DNA from 3 places in the Pontibacter sp. 13R65 genome. Region 1 is predicted to be linked to each of the others. Evidence: riboswitches for the same ligand, from Rfam matches in the RefSeq annotation. Region 1 holds a riboswitch; each other region holds the start of a gene.
What was found. Region 1 has a riboswitch for S-adenosylmethionine ahead of ACMA1I_RS21965 (HEPN domain-containing protein). Riboswitches for the same ligand answer to the same signal wherever they lie in the genome.
Positions count from the first base shown of each region.

Region 1 (4,225 bases):
AGTGGAATTTATCTCCTGGTCGTTCTGCATCCGGAACATGCCGCCATTAAAGCGTATCCCACCAGATAAGCTGTTTTTTTCGTTTATATCGTAATCGAAGCCCACCTGTCCGTTCATAAAACCGCCCTGCGGCCTGGTTTTGCCGCTGAACTGGAAAATGTCGTTGCCACCGTTGGAGAGACGCGTTAGCCTGATATCGCCTTTGTTGTAAAACAGGTTGGAGCCGATGGTGCTGTTAATGCCCAATTTGCCCTGGCGTATGTTCAGGCTGGCGTTGCCGTTGCTGGAGCGTGTGCCTCCACTCAGCGCCACAGAGCCATTTACGCCCTGCATGTTGCTGTCTTTTTTGGTGATGATGTTGATGATACCGGCAGAACCTTCGGCATCGTATTTGGCCGATGGGCTGGTAATAACCTCCACCGATTTTATCATGTTGGCCGGAATCTGCTTCAGGGCATCGGCAATGCTGCCAGCCATAATAGAAGAAGGCTTGTTGTTGATGAGCACACGAATATTGGAGCTGCCCCGCAGCATCACGTTTCCGTCTGTGTCTACAGATAAGCCCGGCACTTTCTGCATGACGTCGGCTGCGCTGCCACCAGCATTAGTCGCATCTTTTTCGGCATTGTAAACGGTGCGGTCAATTTTCTCCTCCACCAGGTTTTTCTCGCCGGTTACCACCACCTCGCTCAGATTTTGTGAGTTGGTGGTGAGGGAGATGCTGCCCAGGTTCAAATCGGCATTGTCGGCAGCAACAGTTACTTCGTTTATAACCAGTTGCAGATAACCGATAAAGCTCACGTTGAGCTTGTATTTGCCTGCCGCTACCTTGTCTATGGTAAAGCGGCCTTTGTCGTCGGCCATGGTGCCGTTAACGGGTTGATCGGTGCGCAGGTCAATCAGGGCCACTGTTGCAAATTCAACCGGTTTTTTGGTAGCAGCATCGAGCACAACGCCGCTAATTTTGGCATTGCCTTTAGGAGTAGAAAGAGCGGCCTGTTGTTGTGGCGCGGACTGAGAAGCGCCTGGCCCTTGTGCCAGGGCAGGGAAGGTGGTTAAGCCCAACAGCAGGTAAAGTAAGCTTTTTTTCATGTTTTATTTTGTACTAGTGATAGCCGGAAGCTGGTTTTAGTGCTTCACTCTACAAAGAAAAGCTAAACTTTAAACCTGCGGAAACAGAATAGACCAACAGCACCTATTCTTATATAGAAAGGCTGTAAAAATCTATCAGCAGGAATATTTAATGTGCTAATGGTTTAATGGGTTAATGTGCTTGTGGGGCAAGTGGACCCTTGGCAAAATTCCGACAGAAATCCTTCTGGAGGGCATTTTCATTTAAATAATTGCTCTTCCTCCCGGCAAATCTTACTGAATGTACTTAGAAGGTATGAAAATAATAATCTTCTTGTCAAATGTTATTCCTCCCGCTACTGCCTTTGCCAAGCGCACAAATTCCAGTCATTGGCTTGAGCCGCCTCGTGAGATCCGGTGCCGCCAAGGCGGCAGCCCGCTTGCGGGGCAGGAGGGAACGCAGCGGCGATGGCCAATGACGAGGCCCCGCGGCCGTGAGCGCTCAGAGCAGTTCTTTGCAACAAGATAGTTTAAGGGCACCGGATCAGCAGTTGCTAAGACAGGTGGAAAAGTATTAGATAGTCTAAAATCTCTCTGGAATGGCAATTTCATTAGAAGAATTACTGCTCATTCTCCATTTATTCTATAGACAAAATCTTACTCCAGCGTGCGTATGGTGTTATTTTGAGCTAACTTGCTAAGCACCTGATAAGTAATTTTTCAAAATAAATGATGTAAACTTACCTAATTGCTAAATAATTTTTAACTTTGTAGCAAATTCTATTCTCCAGGTGAGGAATTTATAGAAGAAGAGGCGAGAGAACAGGCTCTTAGACCCTCTGGCAACCATCCCGTTGGAAAGGTGCCAAATCCTGCCCAACTGTTATGGGGAAATATAAATTATTAAAATGAAAGACATCAACCAACGTTTTCCTTTTGCTGAAGAGCCTCTTTTCTCTTCCCGTTCCATAGCCTGCTGTTCGCCAAAAACAAGTTGTTGTTGCTGCTGTGCCGCTTATAACCATTGGCAAACTAATCACTAAACCGCTTTTTCTTGAACTGAACAGGGCATTCCTGTCGTTAAGAGTTACCCTTACAGCTTCCGGGCTGCTTTTGCAGAAAAATGGGAGGGTTTATGCTCAAAAGCAGCACCTCGACCTACATGGCGAGCTGTTCTGCGTAATAAGAGAGGCAAATGTTTTCAGAGAAACATTTTTTGATTTATAAATAATTGAAGTTCACCCTGGCGCGGTGACTTTGCTTTAATAATAGTTGTAGTAGAGAGATATCTTATAATATGCTAAGTTTCAGATCAGAACTGGAAAACCCTATTGTTGAAAAAGACATTATCGATCTTGAAAAGAAGATCAGGCTTTTTCGCGAAGGTAAATTAAACGAAGAAAAATTCCGTAGCCTGCGCCTTGCGCGTGGTGTGTATGGGCAGCGGCAGGTAGGTGTGCAGATGGTACGGATTAAGTTACCATTTGGCAGACTTACCACACAGCAGTTGCTCCGCATCGCTTCCATCTCCGATGAGTATTCTACCGGGAACCTGCACCTGACCACGCGTCAGGATATCCAGATACATTACGTGAGTCTGGATCGCACTCCAGAACTTTGGGCAAAACTGGAGGAAGATGATATTACGCTGCGCGAAGCCTGCGGTAATACGGTGCGTAACGTAACTGCTTCGCCAGAGGCTGGCATCGATCCGGAAGAGCCGTTTGATGTGGCTCCTTATGCCGATGCTACTTTCCGTTACCTGCTGCGTAACCCAATTTGTCAGGAAATGGGACGTAAGTTCAAGATGTCTTTCTCTTCCAGCGACAAAGACACAGCCTTTGCTTACATACACGATTTGGGCTTTATCCCGAAGGTGCAGGTAATAGATGGCCAGGAAGTGCGTGGCTTTAAAGTGCTCATTGGTGGTGGCCTGGGCGCTCAGCCGGTGCTGGCACAGGTAGCTTACGAGTTCCTGCCTGAGAATCGTATTATTCCATTTATAGAAGGAGTTCTGCGTATATTCGACCGCTATGGCGAGCGCAATAACCGCAACAAGGCCCGTTTTAAATACCTTCAGAACAAGATTGGCATGGAAGAGGTGATGCGCCTTGTAAAAGAGGAAGCAAAGGCCCTGAAAGTGCACGAGTTCGATATTCCGAACAGAGAAGGCCTGAACCCTGCCTTGCCTGCTCCAAAACCACTGCCTGAGTTCCTGATAGAAAATACAGATAAGTATAAACTGTGGCTACGCACCAACACTTTTCAGCAGAAGCAGGAAGGCTATTTTGGAGTGTATATGAAAGTGCCGATCGGCGACATCAGTTCCGACACTGCTCGTAAACTGGTGCCTTTGATCCGCGATTATGCCGCCGATGAACTGCGCGTAACCCAAGGGCAGAACCTACTACTCAAGTTCGTGCGCGAAGAGGCACTACCTTATTTTTTTACCAAGCTCGATGAGCTGGGTCTGGCAGAACCAGGCTTTGATACCGTAGCAGACATTACCACCTGCCCTGGCACCGATACCTGTAACCTGGGCATATCCAACAGTACGCACATTACCAAGGTGCTGGAAGACGTAATTATCCAAGAGTACCCAGAGCTGCTGTTCAACACCGACCTGAAAATAAAAATTAGTGGCTGCATGAACTCTTGCGGTCAGCACGGCCTGGCCGGGCTTGGTTTCCATGGCTCTTCTATTAAGAGTGGTAAGAGCGTGGTGCCTGCTCTGCAAGTAATGATTGGTGGTGGCACACTGGGCGATGGCGAAGGTCGTATTGCACAACGAATTATTAAGGTGCCAAGCAAAAAGGGGCCGGATGTGCTGCGTTACGTAATCGAAGATTACCGCGCCCTGAAACTGGAGAATGAAAAATTCCATGATTTCTTTGAGCGCCAGGGTAAAGACCATTTCTATCAGCTGCTGAAGCCGCTTGCAGACATGACCAAACTGACCTCCGATGATTTCGTGGATTGGGGGCACCAGGAACAGTACCAGCCTGCCATTGGTGTAGGTGAGTGTGCCGGTGTTATGATCGACCTGGTAGCTACTTTGCTGTACGAATCTGAAGAAAAGCTGCAGTGGGCAGTAGAGGCCTTCGAAGAAAAACGATTTGCCGACTCTATCTACCATAGCTACAGCACGTTTGTA
Region 1 covers NZ_JBLIQL010000033.1:24,915-29,139, reverse strand. Annotated here, with positions in the region: gene ACMA1I_RS21975 (TonB-dependent receptor domain-containing protein) at 1-1,092, opposite strand, end outside; gene ACMA1I_RS21970 (hypothetical protein) at 1,388-1,600, shown strand; SAM riboswitch class I at 1,869-1,973, shown strand; gene ACMA1I_RS21965 (HEPN domain-containing protein) at 2,369-4,225, shown strand, end outside.

Region 2 (4,225 bases), on a different contig from region 1:
AATAAGTGGTCTTTCTCCTTCTGATTTTTTACATAAGTATCGATCAGCAACGAATAAGTCTCCGAGTGAATGTTCTCCATCATAATCTGGAAACCGTAGAAGCAGCGGGCCTCTGGTATCTGCACCTCATTCATGAAGTTAACAGCCAGGTTCTCGTTCACAATTCCGTCTGATGCTGCAAAAAAGGCCAGTACGTGGCTTATAAAGTGTCTTTCGCCATCGTTCAGGTTCTCCCAGTCCTTAATATCCTGCGAAAGATCAATCTCCTCTGCTGTCCAGAAGCTGGCTTCCGCTAATTTATACATCTTCCAAACGGCATCGTGCTGTATCGGGAACAAGACGAAGCGGTTTGGGTTTTCTTTTAGTATTGGCTCCATAAACACGTAAGCTTTATAGTTAAGGCACCCTGATGAGGCGGCTTGCCTCGGGGCGCTAGTGATTTTTAAAGGAACGAGTAGTGGCTCTTTCCGCTACCCTTCAATATCAGGAGTTCAAATATATGGAATAGAACTTGAAATCGGGGGCTAAAGTTTTTCAATTTCTCCACACTTTTACAACGTACTCATTATCTGATGTTTACAATCAAATTAACAGGCATATAAACATCTACAATTGTTTATATATTCATGCATGAATGCCATAACAGCACAATGAGGCAGACATAGCAGCTAAGAAAAGTTATATAAAAGCGCAACACAAACTTAACTTTACGGTTACATTCCCCATCAAAATACAAATTACATTTGCACCCCCAATTCCTGCCTCTGCCACTCTTTACAGGTTACCAACTTCATTTTGTGGACAACTCAAAACTCTAAAAATAGATCTATACACCTATTGTTCAGATGATTATACCAAGTTTTAAACCACGGCAATTTTTACCACACAGATTTCAACATCGTTATCCACACAGGTGTGCATAACAGTATAAAATGCTTATAAAACAAATTAAGACACAAGTGTTTGCATAATAAAAAATAGAACCGTACTTTTGCAGACTAAAATTTTAAATATACATTGAAGCTGATGTACGCAATTGTAGAAATCGCAGGTCAACAGACCAAAGTAGAAAACGGCAAGTTTATCTACGCTAGCAAGCTTTCCGGCAACGATGGTGACGCCGTTGAGTTCACCAATGTTCTTCTTACCGATGATAACGGAACTATTACCTTAGGCGCTCCTTTTGTAGATGGCGTTAAAGTAACCGGCAAAATCCTTGGCGATGTGAAAGGCGATAAAATTATCGTTTTCAAAAAGAAGAGAAGAAAAGGATACAGAAAGAAGAATGGTCACCGCCAGCACTTCACGAAGGTCCTGATCGAAAGCATTGGGTAAGCAAGTAGTAAGAAGAATTTAATCGTTTTGAAAATTTTCAGGTCTGGCAACAGCCTGAAGTAAATAGTTAAAGAAAATGGCACACAAAAAAGGAGCTGGTAGTTCTAACAACGGTCGCGAATCGCATTCTAAACGACTTGGTGTTAAGATTTATGGTGGCCAGGATATCATCGCTGGTAACATCATTGTAAGACAAAGAGGCACTGCGCACCACCCAGGCCAGAACGTAGGTATTGGCAAAGACCATACTTTGTTCGCTTTGGTAGATGGCGTAGTTGAGTTCAGAAAAGGAAGAAAAGATCGTTCTTACGTTTCTGTACTTCCTAAAGTACAAGCTGAGGCTTAGTATAAACTGCTTCGGCAGTCAACAACTACAGAAAAGGGATGCCAGCCGGCATCCCTTTTCTGTTTTAAAGCGCCAGCTCGACTTACCTACCCCTAAGCAAAAAATAGCCATTTTGCCTCCGGAAGGCTATTTTCATTAGAATAATTGGTGGTTGCTGATTGTTAGTTGCTGAATTGTTAAATGGTTGATTTAAAAACTTAAAGATGAGAAGATTTGAAAATGGGAAGATGGAGAAAGGTGAGCTTCAAATGAATAAAGGTTAAAATCACCTCCTATTCATAACTCCTGTTGCAGCTCTTAATCACAAGCAGGCATCTTGAGCATCAACTACTAGCACAAATTTCCAGTTCTTGGGTTGAGCGCCTTTGCAGGTTCCCGGTGCCGCGGGAGCGGCGGCCCGCAAGGGCAGGAAAGATGCAGCAGCGCGATCCCTAAAGACGAGGCCCCGCGGCCGCGAGCGCTTGGAGCCGCAACAATGCAATAAGAAAGCATAAGGGCACCGGATCAAGCAGTTGCAAGGAGAGTTGGAACCCATTACAGGTGCAATGGCAGCATTTTTAACCAAACAGCAGCCTATAACTCCTAACTCTTACCTAGCCTTGGAAAGAGCCTTAGATCTCGCATTTCTACCCCCCCCCCCCGGAAGGCCATTTTCATTAGAATAATTCATCTCCCAAACACCCTTTTCACCTCATCATCTTGCCAAACCTGGTACAGCGAAACGTAACAGGCCTCACAAAAGCTAACAGAGAACATAATTTGTTAACAGCAAAATTTTATTTCCTGCAAATATCTACTTAACTTGCAGGTTCTTATCAAGAAAGACTGAGGGACAGGGCCCGTCGATGTCTTAGCAACCTGGGTAATGCCGAGGTGCTAACTCCCTCCTGGTAACCATAGCCAGGGAAGATAAGACTGTGCATCCTACCTCCAGGTGTCCTTCTTGATAAGCAACAACCGCTGTAGACTTAAGAGAAGAGAGACACCAATACATGAAAGACCACCCTATTTATAAACTGCTGCAGGAGCGCGTGCTGGTGCTAGATGGCGCCATGGGTACCATGATTCAGCGATATGAGCTACAGGAGCAGGACTTCCGTGGCGATCGCTTTAAAGACCACCCCAGCGACCTGAAAGGCAATAACGACCTGCTTTCGCTTACCCGCCCCGATGTTATTAAGCAAATTCACCTCGACTACTTAGAGGCAGGCGCTGATATCATAGAGACGAATACCTTTAGTGGCACTACCATTGCCATGGCCGATTACCACCTCGAGCACATTGTATATGAGCTCAACTACGAGTCGGCCCGCATTGCACGTGAGGCAGCAGATGAAATAACAGCTAAGAATCCGGACAAACCGCGTTTGGTAGCAGGAGCCATTGGCCCTACCAACCGCACGGCGTCTCTCTCTCCGGATGTAAACAACCCCGGCTACCGCGCCATCACCTTCGACCAATTGGTAGAGGCCTACTACGAACAGGTAAAAGGCTTGGCCGACGGTGGCTGCGATGTACTGCTCATTGAAACCGTTTTTGATACCCTGAACTGTAAGGCAGCGCTGTTTGCGGCAGAACAGTTTGTGATAGATGGTGGCAAGAAACTGCCGATCATGGTGTCCGGCACCATTACCGATGCCAGCGGCCGCACCTTATCGGGGCAGACGGTAGAGGCTTTCTGGAACTCGATCTCGCATGCGCCTATTGTGAGCGTTGGCTTTAACTGCGCCCTGGGTGCACGCCAGCTCAAGACGCACATTCAGGAGCTATCGCGTATCTCCGATATTTACATTAGCGCTTACCCCAACGCTGGTCTGCCAAATGCCTTCGGAGGCTACGACGAAACCGCTGATGAAATGGGCGCTATTGTGGAGGAGTACCTACAGGAGGGGCTAGTAAACATTTTGGGTGGTTGTTGTGGCACTACGCCATCGCACATCAAACGTATAGCCGAACTGGCTGCCAAACATACCCCGCGCAAACCTTCTGTTATTGAGCCACTGCCACGCTACAGCGGCTTGGAGCCACTTACCATTACCCCGGAGTTGCTGTTCGTAAACGTAGGCGAGCGCACTAACGTAACCGGCTCTCGCAAATTTGCCCGCTTAATTGTAGAAGGCAAATTCGAAGATGCCCTGACCGTTGCCCGCCAGCAGGTAGAGGGCGGAGCGCAGATTATAGATGTGAACATGGACGAAGGCATGCTCGACTCAGAGCAGGCCATGACCAACTTCCTCAACCTCATCGCCTCCGAACCAGACATTTCCAAGCTACCTATCATGATCGACTCCTCTAAGTGGAGTGTGATAGAGGCTGGTTTGAAGTGTGTGCAAGGCAAATCCATTGTAAACTCCATCAGCTTAAAAGAGGGCGAAGACAGCTTCCGTAGGCTGGCCCGCAAAGTGCGCCAATACGGAGCAGCTGTGGTCGTGATGGCGTTTGATGAGCAGGGGCAGGCCGATACGCTGGAGCGACGCAAAGAGATCTGCGGCCGCTCTTACCGCATCCTGGTTGAAGAACTGGGCTTCCCGCCACAAGATATTA
Region 2 covers NZ_JBLIQL010000043.1:4,083-8,307, reverse strand. Annotated here, with positions in the region: gene ACMA1I_RS23000 (ribonucleoside-diphosphate reductase small subunit) at 1-377, opposite strand, end outside; gene rplU (50S ribosomal protein L21) at 1,027-1,335, shown strand; gene rpmA (50S ribosomal protein L27) at 1,412-1,681, shown strand; SAM riboswitch class I at 2,491-2,597, shown strand; gene metH (methionine synthase) at 2,674-4,225, shown strand, end outside.
Region 2: another riboswitch for S-adenosylmethionine. It lies ahead of metH (methionine synthase); the one in region 1 lies ahead of ACMA1I_RS21965 (HEPN domain-containing protein).

Region 3 (4,225 bases), on a different contig from region 1:
CACACCCAAATCCAAATATCCCAATTCTTCTCTTATCGTTCCTTATCTTCATATAATAATGCTTCTACAGTTTCGTCTTCGTAAAATTTGTTGATAGAACTGGTAATCTGGTCTGTTTCTACCAGAAAACCATCGTGCCCAAAATCGGACCGGATCAGGGCAAAAGATGATCCGGCTACATGCTCATGTAAAAATTTCTGCTCCTCTACCGGAAACAGCACATCAGTATCTACACCAATAAACAGCGACCTGGCTTTTATCTGGCTCAGCGCTTGTTCGGCGCTGCCCCTTTCACGGGCCACATTGTGCGAATCCATGGCTTTGGAAAGAATCCAGTAGGTGTAAGCATTAAAGCGTTTTGCCAGCTTCTCGCCCTGGTACACCTGGTAAGAGGAGGCGCGGTAGTTGTCGGTAATACTGTTGCCGGGCTCCTGCTGGGTTTTGTCGTAAGAGGCGTAATGGCGATACGATAGCATGGCAATAGAGCGTGCTATTTTCATGCCTTCCAGTCCGGCTGTTTCGGTGTTAGTGGCCCAGGTGGGGTCTAACCGAATGGCCATGCGCTGGCTCTCGTTAAAGGCGATGCCCCAGGCAGAATGACGTGCATTAGAGGCCACATGAATCATACGCTGAAAAACGGATGGGCGCAAAATGGCCCACTCCAGGGCATGTTGCCCGCCCAGGGAGCCGCCTAAAATAGTGTGCACGTGCTCCAGCCCCAACTCCTGCCGCAGCAGCTCGAAAGCAGCTACAATGTCGCGGTTAGTTATAAAAGGGAAGTCATGGAAATAAGGCTTTCCCGTTTCAGGATTAAGCGATAATGGCCCGGTGGAGCCATAGCAGCCGCCAAGCGTATTGGCACATATTATAAACCAGTCAGCAGGGTCATACAATTTACCTTCACCAATAAGACCGCACCACCAGTCGGTAAAATCGGAATTGCCGGTAAGGGCATGGCACACCCATACCACATTGTCGCGCTGTGGGTTCAGCTGGCCATAGGTGGTATAAGCAAGCTCGAAGCCGGGCAAAACGGTGCCCGACTCCAGCCTGAAATCTTGATGGTAATGGTATAGATGGTGCTGTGGCATTCTTATTAGTCTAGTTAGTTACAGGCTCTTCTGCTGTTGCCAGCACTTTTGCAAAAGCCTGCTCAAAATCTGCTTTAATATCCTGAATGTGCTCGATACCGGCAGACACACGCAGCATGGTTGGTTCTACGCCCGCTCCAACTTGTTCTTCGTCAGAAAGCTGCTGGTGCGTGGTAGAGGCCGGATGAATAATCAGTGTTTTGGCATCGCCAACATTGGCCAGGTTGCTTACAAGCTGCAGGCTGTCTACAAATTTCACGGCCTGCTCTTTCGATCCTTTCAGGCGGAAAGAGAAAACTCCTCCGAAACCTCGTTTGAGGTATTTTTTGGCAAGTTCGTGGTAGCTGCTACTCTCCAAGCCTGGATAATTAACCGATTCCACCTGCTCGTGTTGCTCCAGCCACTGCGCCAGTTCCAGTGCATTCTGTACCGTTCTGTCGACACGCAACGACAGTGTTTCGAGGCCCTGCAGCAGCAGGAAAGAGTTGAACGGACTCAAGGCCGGACCAAAATCACGAAGACCCTCTACTCGGGCGCGAATGGCAAAGGCAATGTTTCCAAATGGCCCGTCGGAGCCGAACACTTCCCAGAAATTTAAGCCATGGTACCCTTCTGCCGGCTCAGAGAAAGCTCTGAACTTGCCGTTGCCCCAGTTGTAGTTTCCGCCATCAACAATAACGCCCCCGATGCTGGTTCCGTGGCCGCCGATCCATTTGGTGGCAGACTCCACTACTACATTGGCACCATGCTCCAACGGGCGGAACAGGTAACCTCCTGCCCCAAAGGTATTGTCTACTACAAGCGGCAAGTCGTGCTTGCGGGCAAGTGCGGCGATGGCTTCAAAATCTGGAATGTTAAAGCGTGGGTTGCCTATCGTTTCGAGGTAAATGGCTTTGGTTTTATCATCAATCAGTTTCTCATAGCTCTCTACTTCGTCGTTTTCGGCAAAGCGGGCTTGTATGCCTAAGCGCTTAAACGAAACCTTGAACTGGTTGTAGGTGCCACCATACAGAAATTTAGTGGATACGAAATTATCGCCGGCTTCCAGAATGTTGTTCAGGGCCAGAAACTGCGCCGCCTGACCAGAAGACACGGCCACGGCTGCTACTCCCCCTTCCAGAGCCGCGATGCGTTTTTCGAACACATCGGTGGTAGGGTTCATAATGCGGGTATAGATATTTCCGAACTCCTTCAGGGCAAAGAGGTTGGCGCCATGCTCTGCATTTTTAAAAACGTAGGAGGTTGTTTGGTAAATAGGCACAGCCCTGGAGAGGGTGGTAGGGTCTACTTCCTGGCCAGCGTGCAGCTGTAGGGTTTCGAAGTGTAAGTTATCAGCCATGTATTATGTATCTATTGATTTAAAAGATCAGGAATGAATTTACAAGGTTCTGCAGGTGCGTGTAGTATGTTCAGGAACAGCAGGAGTGTCTGCGGCAGTTAAACTTTATCAAACACGAACGTGGAAAAAATTTAACAACAGCAACAGGTGCCTTGTAGCAGCATTGCTCTTCTGGATGAGAAATGGAAAGCCCTGAACAGATTTTCTGCAGGCGTAAATACAAAATAATACCGTGTTTTCTTGATTCCCTTTTTCATTGCGTTATCAATTTATATTCTTCCGAACTTTTCGGAATCAGGAATTAGCACCTTTACCTTGGCAGTTAGGTTGCTAGAGTTTCACAGAGCCTGTCTCTCCACTCTTCTTTATAAATCAAAATCCTGAAGGGATAATTGACTTGATGTTGCAATATTAAGGGCTGCAACGCGTAAATCCAAAAAAAATATCTCCTTTTTCAGAAATAAGCTTTTTGTCCAGCACCCTTACGCTCACCAAGTTGCAGACCTTTGCTTGCTCTACGGCCTCGTATACCTCTTGCTATAAGGTTGCTTTAGCGCCTGTAACCGCTACAATTTGCTAAGTGAGCCAAGCCCAATTATTATAACAAAAAAGGCCTTCCGGAGAGCTTGGAGGCAAAATGCACTTTAGGCCGACTGGATGCTGAAGCAGCACCGTTTACTCAGAATGACAAGCCTGGGGGCACCTTAGCTAAAAGTGCTCCGGAAAGACTTTTTCATTTTAATAATCAGAAAACCAGGCACTAGAGATCTTTTTTTGGTTGGGGTAAAACTATATGCTCTTATTCCGGTTCTATTTTTGAATTGGCTATTTTCAAGAGTGGTATAAATATCATCCTATCGGGGGTGTTATAAAGAGTAATTATTAATCTTATAATACAACTTATATATATAAAAATATAAAACTAAATATACACCAGCTAGTATAAGATAACCATATAAATCGTGTTGAAACATACGTATCACACCCAGGCAGCACGTTATATTAATACACAATAATTTTCAGACCTATAAAATATACATAACTTTGCCTTTCTACAATCCCGAAAAATTAATGGAGGCTATAAAAGAAACTAACTTCTCCTTTACCGGACAAACTGGGTTTTATAGAGGCAAAGTCCGTGATGTTTATTACTTTAACGACAAGCTGGCTATAATCGCCACCGACCGGATTTCTGCTTTTGATGTGGTACTGCCACGTGCAATCCCTTACAAAGGCCAGGTATTAAACCAGATTGCCAGCCATTTTTTGCAGGCAACAACCGATATTGTTCCGAACTGGGTAATCTCTACCCCGGACCCAAATGTAACAATAGGTCACCACTGCGAACCGTTTAAGGTAGAAATGGTGATTAGAGGTTATTTGGCGGGCCATGCCTGGCGCGAGTACAGGGCCGGCAAGCGACAAGTGTGTGGTGTGCAACTCCCGGATGGCCTGCGTGAAAACGACAAGCTGCCGGAGCCCATTATAACACCTACTACAAAAGCTGACCAGGGCCACGACGAAGACATATCCCGTGAAGATATTTTGAGGTCAGGGCTTGTATCTGAGCAGGATTATCTTAATTTAGAACTTTACACCAGAAAATTATTTGCCCGTGGTACCGAGTTGGCTGCCAAGCAAGGCCTTATTCTGGTAGACACAAAGTATGAGTTCGGAAAAAGCAACGGGCAGGTTTACCTGATCGATGAGATCCATACGCCAGACTCCTCCCGCTATTTTTATAGCGATAGGTACGCAGAACGCCAGGAAAAGGGCGAACCGCAGAAACAACTCT
Region 3 covers NZ_JBLIQL010000036.1:24,748-28,972, forward strand. Annotated here, with positions in the region: gene ACMA1I_RS22290 (homoserine dehydrogenase) at 1-52, opposite strand, end outside; gene metX (homoserine O-acetyltransferase MetX) at 33-1,091, opposite strand; gene ACMA1I_RS22300 (O-acetylhomoserine aminocarboxypropyltransferase/cysteine synthase) at 1,102-2,430, opposite strand; SAM riboswitch class I at 2,697-2,804, opposite strand; gene ACMA1I_RS22305 (phosphoribosylaminoimidazolesuccinocarboxamide synthase) at 3,502-4,225, shown strand, end outside.
Region 3: another riboswitch for S-adenosylmethionine. It lies ahead of ACMA1I_RS22300 (O-acetylhomoserine aminocarboxypropyltransferase/cysteine synthase); the one in region 1 lies ahead of ACMA1I_RS21965 (HEPN domain-containing protein).